DNA from 2 places in the Peribacillus sp. YIM B13481 genome. Region 2 is predicted to be linked to the other one. Evidence: a T-box and tRNA genes for the amino acid it is inferred to sense, from the RefSeq annotation. Region 2 holds a T-box; the other holds one or more tRNA genes.

Region 1 (4,432 bases), on a different contig from region 2:
ATTGCATGTCCCGCATTGATCTTCCATCGGTTGATCCGGTTCAAATGGCAGGTTGGTAATCATGTCTCCCAAGTATACAAAAGACCCGAATTCCGGAGTGATGATCATACTGTTTTTTGCACTCCAGCCAATTCCTGCACGCTCAGCCACTGCCCTATCTGACAATTCGCCCGTATCTACCATTGACTTCACCACTGCCCCTGGCACTTTATCTTTAATGAAACCCTCAAGTAACTGCAATTTATTACGGAGAACGGTATGATAATCCGTTCCCCAAGAAGCCCGGCAAAAGATCCCTCGCCGCTCACCTTTTGTGCTTTGCGGAGCATCCTTCAATTTTGACGGATAAGCAAGTGCAATCGAAATGATGGATTGCGGTTTTTCGAATATCAATTCAGGCCTGACCCTTTTTTCTATATCGCCTTCTTCAAACCCTGACTGATAATCCAGTTCCTGTTGACGTATCAGGCGAGCTTTCAATTCGGCAAAAGCCGTGGCCGATGTAAAACCGATTTTATCTATGCCGATCTCTTTACTATATAAAATCACTTCTTGCTTGAATGCATTCATATCCATATTAATCACCTACGTTCATTCAGTATTCCGATCGAAGCTTGTATCCATTTCAAACCATTGCTATCTATGATAAACTAATTGCAATCATTTTTGGAGGTGAAACGCTTGGAAATTACCGTATCAGCTAATCTTAGCAGTAAAATCCCCCAATTCAAAGTTGGGATCATTACATATGAAAACATCGAAGTAGGTCCCTCCCCGCAAATGGTGAAAGGGAGACTTCAACTATTTCAGGAAGCTCTTTTCTTCGACCTTGAAGAAAAGGAATTGACCGACTTTTCCGGCATTAAAGTGTGGCGGGAGACTTTCAAGGCTGCAGGGACCAACCCGTCACGGTATCGCCCCTCCGTTGAAGCCCTGTACCGCCGCGTAAAAAAACAGAATTACTTGACACCCATCCATTCAGCCATAGATTTGAATAACTTCTTCTCCCTATTATATGAAGTTCCGATCGGCATTTATGATGCGGAAAAGGTATCAGGAGACATCTTGATTAAGATTGGCGAGGGGACGGATGGTTATGACGGTTTGAACGGCCGCTTGAATTCCATGGAAAATATGATTACATCAGCCGATCATGAGGGCGCATTCGGAAGCCCATACGTTGATTCAGAACGCACGAAAGTCACCGAAGAAACAAAGAAAGCCATCCAAATCATTTATTTACAACCCAATACTCCAATCACAGAAGCACATCAACTAACAAAATCCTTGATGGATATGTTCCTTGAAATCCACGGTGGTGAAGGGACTTACTCGATTGTAGAAGGCTAATCAAAATTGAACGGAAATAAACCCTTTCCACAATCGGAAGGGGTCTTTTCGTAAACTTTCCAAACTTTTAAAATAAATTACATTCCCATCGATCCATCCCTTCAGCTCATTCAACCCCTTCCCAAATTTCCGCCCCCATAAAATGCAGGTAATTTGGACAATAAAAAAATCCCACTGTAAACAGTAGAATTCTTGTAATAATATTTAAACGCAAAGCTTCGTTCTCCAGGTAACGAAACCCTACGTTATGAGTATGTATTGGAGCGGGTGAAGGGAATCGAACCCTCATCATCAGCTTGGAAGGCTGAGGTTTTACCACTAAACTACACCCGCATGTCCTTGTAGAACTTTGTCGAATTACCAATCAACAAAATTAATTATATAATTTAATGTGAAAAAATGCAATAGTTCTTTTAAAAAAATTTAATAATTAATGTATTGTAACGTTAATATATTCATTCATTCTAGTAGAGATGTTAAAAAGTCCCCTGATTCAGAGAACTTTTTCATCCTTTATGATGATTTAAGACCAAATGACTTCCATTAACCGCGGATAAACCTGCTGTGCCGTTTCAAGCAGCATGATTAACTTCCTGAACGCCAGATCCGGTACGATATCCCCCTCAATGGAGTATGAATACCGAATGGAAATGGTTCCATTTTCTTCATACAGCTTGGAATACCTAAAATTAGCATTATATTCATTCAACAGTGTATGTACATCCTGTTTCTTTTCAGGATTCTTCAATTCGGCGACATTAAAGCAAAATAAGTCCGCCACATTTTCATCTTGATTGAAAGCAAATACTAAAAGAACCTTCCACCCGTCCTTTAACTTTTGTTCAGCTCTAAAAAAGGTGGTGCCATCTTCATTCAACTCATTCATATAGATTTTCTCACTAGTTAAAAAATCACGAAATTCAGCAACGTTTGACATGGTTCATCACCTTTCTGTTTGTAAGTACATTTTATAATGAAAACTGGCATTTTTACAGACTTTTCTATAATCCTACCAATTTCATCCTATTAACAGAGGCGAAGAAATCCTTTTTTAATTGAATGGGAGTCAAATATGAACTCCCTTATTAGAATCAATAGATTGATTCGCCAGTTGCTTCCCCGCAAAACTGAAGTGCTTCTTGAAGGTCCAAAATCTCCTGGCGAATTTTTGAATATCCTTCAATTTCAGGCACTTCTTTATTAGTATGTGATCGACCTTTATCTGCCGCTATCGCCATGGTTTCGAAAACATACAGCATTTGTGCGAGCTCCCGCTCTGAAAGGACTGGCCGTTCAGGCCAGCTGGCATTTAGATAATAGCCCAACTGTTCTATCGAAAATATAACGGGCCAAAAAGATTCCAGTCTAGCCTTGTTTTTGAATATCTCACCAAGGGATGCATTGTAAACCGTTAATAGATTCACCATATTTGTTTGCATTTTGTTCCTTTCGCTGCTTTCATCAATTGCAAGGTCATTATCTTTCTCAGAGAACGCCATCAATAATAACTGCCCCTGGCTTCGAATCGTTTTGGCCATCAAATGATTGAGAAGACTGGATGCAGAACGACTGCCGAGTAACAGCGCCCCAATAAGACCTATCAAGCTTCCAACGACGATATCGGTTATTCTTACAGTCGCAAAAAAACTGAAATCATAGCTTTGAGATGAATATTCCGCCATGATTAATGCTGAAGGAGTAAAAAACATCGCTGCCAATCCATAATTCCGAACGATGAAAAGCTCTGTAATGAATGTCAACAGTAAAATGATCAAAACGATGATGAACTCGTTATGAACGGCTGCTAGAATTAAACTTGCTATCAGGAGTCCGATGACCGTCCCGAAAGTCCTTTGGACCGCCCGATGGAATGTGGCGATTATGGTCGAACCCGACATAACGGCCGCACAGGATAAGGGAATCCAGTACGAACGGTTAAAATCGGCGGAATAGGCGATGATGGCGGCAATGGTAAGGATTGTTCCATATCGAACGGAAGAGAGAAAGACAATTGAATTCTTATCGAACGCCCCAAGAAAAATGGTTTTTAAAGAAGGCTTTGAGATGGTTGCTGCTTGATCGATTTTCTGGACAGGTTCATTCATGATGGCATCTGCATTATAAATCTTCATGAATAACTCTTCCACCTCTTCAGTCATTTGGTCAGGTTGAAGGATCTTTTTTTCATTCTTTGTTTTAGATGCAATGGAACCGGTAAGGGCACGAACGGATTGACCTAATTCTGGCGGCAGTACGATATTTTTGTTCAAGGAAATTTCCAGAACCTCCAAGAATATGGCATTCGCATGTTCATTCAGTAGGAACAACCGCTTTAACTCATCTGGGCTTCGCCTGTTTGAAAACCCGGCTAACAGTGTATCTTCAGCCTGTTTCATCGCCAATACCGTTCCCTGTCTTGCTTTATTGTATTTCTCGGTTCCCATGGAATCAAAGAATGCCCCCAATTCTCTGTACACCTTTTCCACCGCAAGCGATTCTGGTCCATGAGGGTTGAAAAACCACCCTAACATACAGATTATCCAAGATAGTGTCCCACCCATTAAAACGAGGCCCCCACGCAACGGAGCCAGACTTTGATCAACGGGCATACCTGTCGCAAGCGCAAAGCTCAAGACGAAGAATACCGCCGAAGGACCGGTAATCTTTAATGCACCAAATATAAAAAAAATACTTGCCCCGATGATCCCCATCATTATGGCTGTTCCCAATTGGTATGGAGCCAAAAGCGTCCCTAATACAACAGATAAAGCAAGACCCACCATCACAAAGAAAATCTTTATAGCTCTTTGGTGATACGGTTGGTTAAAAACGTATAAATAAGTGAAACCTCCGATCCCTGCCAGTAAACCGTACGCTAAATTTCCGAATAATAAGCCAATAAAAACAGGTAAGGCAGCAGCTATGCCTGCGCTTAGTGCTTTTATCCAAGGAAATGGATTCTTCTTTATTTCAAAAGCCTGTTTAAATGTCGTATGTATCGCATCTGATTTCAGAGATTCGGAAGGGTGCTTATTTTCACTCATTTTCAATTTATCCTTTCATTAATGATTCTATTGACTCT
Region 2 (4,432 bases):
GACAGAAGGCGGAACATTGTCATCCGCATGCCTCGGCATATAGTGTTCATTGATAGCTGCGGCCACTTCCTTGGTTTCTCCTTTTAGGAGTGCATATTTCTCACCCATATACCCTTGCAATTCAGGGAATTCATAAACCATATGGCTCACCAAATCGAACTTGGCAATTTCCGCTGCACGAAGGGCCATTTCTTTTTCCGCCTTTAAATTCAAGGCATCCGCAAGGACTCCGGTAACTGCAGTTACTCTGGCAGTTTTCTCGGCCAATGTACCAATTTCTTCATGATAAACGATGCTGTCCAGCTTTTTCAAAGCAGCTGAAATCTCTTTTTTCTGATCTTCTTTATAGAAGAATGCTGCATCCGATAGGCGTGCACGCAATACTTTTTCATTTCCTTTAGAAACCTTATCCAAATGGCGATCATCACCATTACGCACGGTTACAAAGAAAGCAAGTAGCTTGCCGTCCTGATCTTTGACAGGGAAATAACGTTGGTGCTCCTTCATTGAAGTGATCAGGACCTCTGGAGGAAGCTCAAGGAATTCTTCTTCGAAGTGTCCAAATAACACCGTTGGATACTCCACCAAATTATTGACTTCTTCAAGCAGTTCTTCATCGACTGGGATGATCCAGCCCTTTTCCTGCTCTAGCCCTTTAATCTGATCTAGAATAACTTGTCTGCGTTTATCCGGATCCGCCATTACAAATTGTTCTTTTAACGTTTCTTCGTACCGTGCCGGCTGCTCGATGATTGCGCTATCGCCCAAGAAACGATGTCCCTTTGTTTCACGGGCCGTCTCGACACCAGCGATGCTAAATGGCACCACTTCATTTCCGAATAAGGCAATCAGCCATTTAATCGGACGGACGAAGCGGAGCTCTTGATTGGCCCAACGCATGTTTTTCGGGAACGTCATGCCGCTGATGATTTCAGCAAGCTCAGATAACAGCTGTACAGTCGGCTGTCCTTTTATGAATTTATTCACATGGGCATATTCCACACCCTTGAGTTCTTTAAAATAAATATCCTCTGAAGTCATGCCTTGGCCCCTGACAAATCCCAATGCGGCTTTAGACCAATTGCCTTCGCTGTCCAAAGCTATTTTCTTAGCCGGTCCTTTTGCTTCTTCTTCAATATCCTTTTGTGATTCTTCCACGTCTTTCACCAATATGGCCAAACGTCTTGGTGTGGAAAACGCTTCAACTTCTCCGAATTCAATCGCTTTTTCCATTAGCCATTTCTGCACTTTATCTGACAGCTGTTTCATGGATGCTGTCACAAAACGTGCTGGCAGCTCTTCCAATCCAATTTCCAATAACAAATCACGCTTGCTCATTTGTATTCTCCCCTTTCACTTTCAGAATCGGGAAGCCTAATTTTTCCCGCTCTTCATAGAAGGTTTTAGCGACCTTACGCGCTAGGTTACGGCAGCGGGCAATATATCCCGTTCTTTCCGTCACCGAGATGGCACCTTTGGCATCCAAAAGGTTAAACGTATGTGAACATTTCAAAACATAATCATAGGCAGGATGCACAAGCCCTTCTTCCATTTGGCGATGCGCTTCCTTTTCATACATCGTGAAAAGTTGAAACAGCATATCTAGGTCGGATGTTTCAAACGTATATTTTGAATGTTCGTATTCCGGCTGTCCAAATATATCCCGGACCGTGAATCCTTCTGTCCATTCCAGGTCAAATACGTTTTCCTTATCTTGAATGTAAGAGGCGAGACGTTCGATCCCGTATGTAATCTCCACGGAAACCGGCTTACATTCAAGGCCGCCCACTTGTTGGAAATATGTAAATTGCGTGATTTCCATTCCATCAAGCCATACTTCCCAACCGAGACCAGCACACCCTAGTGATGGGTTTTCCCAATTGTCCTCCACAAAACGAATATCATGCTCTAGCGGATTAATCCCTAAAGCGCGCAATGAATCCAAATATAAATCTTGGATATTGTCAGGCGACGGCTTCATGATCACTTGGAACTGATGATGCTGATACAGTCGATTAGGGTTCTCGCCATAACGACCGTCAGCCGGACGGCGGGATGGCTCCACGTAAGCAACACTCCAAGGCTCAGGTCCAATGGCTCTCAGGAATGTGTATGGGCTCATCGTTCCTGCCCCTTTTTCTACATCATAAGCATTCATTAATATGCAGCCTTGTTCAGACCAATGCTTTTGTAACGTTAAAATCATATTTTGAATATTCATCGTACACCTCCAGGTTATTTAAACGGCTCTTTAAAAATTAAGGATCGGAATCCTTTAACAGGCAAACAAAAAACTCCCGTCCCTATGCGAAATGCATAGGGACGAGAGTATACCCGCGGTTCCACCCTAATTGCCGTTTATAAAACGGCCTCTTTTCAAAGCAACATGCTCCGGAAACGCCCTTCCCTGTAAATCCATATCCCGGCTTCCACCGTCCCGGGTTCGCTTTTTATGGAGAATGACAGATACTCTTTTCCATCAACGCAATCTTCTTATTTTGATGATTAGAATTTTATACAAACTAGCATGGAATGTCAATAGGGTAGATCTTAAAACATATCTTTCATCGTATCAATCTGTTTTAGGAACTTTTTTGATTTCAAATGGAGACCGGAATATTCCTCATAATAAGCATCTATTATTTTTTGGATTTCCTTTTTCGTTTCAGGCTTGACGGAAATGTTTCCTAGCCTTGATAAATCGAAATAATAAAATATCCTCAGCAATTTGACGGCTGCAGGTGAAATTTTAAAATGATAGGGATCCTTCCCGAGACAGCGATGACAAATAAAGCCCGCTTCCCGAAGCGAGAAGGCGAATTCCCCTTCCGTTTCGCCACAAACAGCACATTGATTCAGCACTGGGTTAATCCCATTGACGGGCAGCATCTTCATTTCAAAAATGAATTTCAAAACCTCTGCGTCATATTCTTCGTTTATGTAATGCAAGGTTTGCAAAAGCAATTCATACAAATATGGATTCGGTTTTTTATCATCGACGCTTTTATCAAGCAACTCAACAATATAAGAAGCATAAGCAGTCGCAAAAAGATCCTCCCGTATGTAACGGAGTGAATCGACCATTTCGCCTTGCTGAAGACTTCCGAGTCCGGTTGAAGTGGTTACAAGGAAATACCCGGAGCAAAAAAGCTGTGTGACGGCAGCAAGCCTGCTATTAGGTTTACTGGCTCCTCTAGCCATAACACCAATTTTTCCTAGCTCTCGGGTATATATAGTAATGATTTTGTTATTTTCTCCATATGCAGTTCGCCTTATGACAATGCCCTCACATTTTTGGAGCATACCAAGACACCACCCATGTTCGCCAAGACTAACCTATGAAACAGGAAAATCAATTTCTGCTAGCTCATCTTTCAATACCAAGGGTCTTTCCTGTCTTTCGACTTCTATCTCCTTAAAAAGCAAATAGGTGTCCACATTACCTGTTTCACTAAATAATTCCCAGGTAAAATCCAACATATAAAGCCCACCTTTCATTTTTAACTAGCAATATGAATATCCGACCATATGATTAGCTTGACCGTTTTCCAAACTTTCATGACTCGTAAATTTTGTTAATTAATACTCGCTCTCATTGAAACCATAATCGCGAAGCTGGCTGGCTTTGTTACGCCAATCCTTCTGTACCTTTACCCAAAGTTCCAAGAAAACTTTCGAGCCCAATAAGTTTTCGATGTCCACTCTGGCACGGCTACCGACTTCTTTAAGCATTTTCCCTTGCTTTCCGATGACGATGCCTTTTTGTGAATCACGCTCGACAACGATCGTCGCCATGACATTAATGGTATCACTGTTATCCATTTTTTTAATTGAATCGATGACAACAGCCACTGAATGCGGAATTTCCTCACGCGTCAGGTGCAATACCTTCTCGCGGACCAATTCGGAAATGATAAAACGTTCCGGATGGTCGGTCACTTGGTCAGCTGGATAAAACTGGGGACCTTCAGGTAGGTGTTCCTTGATTTGTTCAAGCAATGTATCGACGTTATTTCCTTCAAGTGCAGAAATCGGAACGACTGCCGCAAAAGGGTAAAGCTGTTGGTATTTTTCAATGATTGGAAGTAAATCATCTGGATGCATCGCATCTATTTTGTTTACAACCAGGAAAACAGGAGTTTTTACGGTTTGAAGTTTTTCGATGATAAACTCGTCACCGCGTCCGTATCCTTCAGTCGCATTGATCATGAAGAGAATCAAATCGACTTCTTTCAATGTATTCGTTGCCACTTTCATCATGAAATCCCCAAGCTTATGCTTTGGTTTATGAATGCCGGGTGTATCAATGAAAATCATTTGTGAATCGTTTTGCGTAAGTACGCCTTGAACCTTATTTCTTGTAGTTTGGGGTTTATCACTCATAATCGCGATCTTTTGACCGATGACCCGATTCAGAAATGTACTCTTTCCA

What was found. A T-box is a leader RNA that pairs with one kind of tRNA and senses whether it is charged. The one in region 2 lies ahead of glyQ (glycine--tRNA ligase subunit alpha), so its partner is inferred to be a tRNA-Gly.
Region 1: it encodes a tRNA-Gly, which carries the amino acid that the T-box ahead of glyQ (glycine--tRNA ligase subunit alpha) is inferred to sense. The anticodon was not compared.

Annotation. Positions count from the first base shown of each region.
Region 1 is NZ_JBHZPE010000035.1:5,658-10,089, reverse strand. It holds gene queG (tRNA epoxyqueuosine(34) reductase QueG) at 1-576, opposite strand, end outside; gene ACFX4X_RS17885 (B3/B4 domain-containing protein) at 682-1,350, shown strand; tRNA gene ACFX4X_RS17880 (tRNA-Gly) at 1,610-1,683, opposite strand; gene ACFX4X_RS17875 (YbjN domain-containing protein) at 1,874-2,287, opposite strand; gene ACFX4X_RS17870 (FUSC family protein) at 2,442-4,394, opposite strand.
Region 2 is NZ_JBHZPE010000003.1:54,158-58,589, reverse strand. It holds gene glyS (glycine--tRNA ligase subunit beta) at 1-1,338, opposite strand, end outside; gene glyQ (glycine--tRNA ligase subunit alpha) at 1,325-2,221, opposite strand; T-box leader at 2,316-2,492, opposite strand; gene recO (DNA repair protein RecO) at 2,551-3,303, opposite strand; gene ACFX4X_RS03165 (YqzL family protein) at 3,337-3,480, opposite strand; gene era (GTPase Era) at 3,580-4,432, opposite strand, start outside.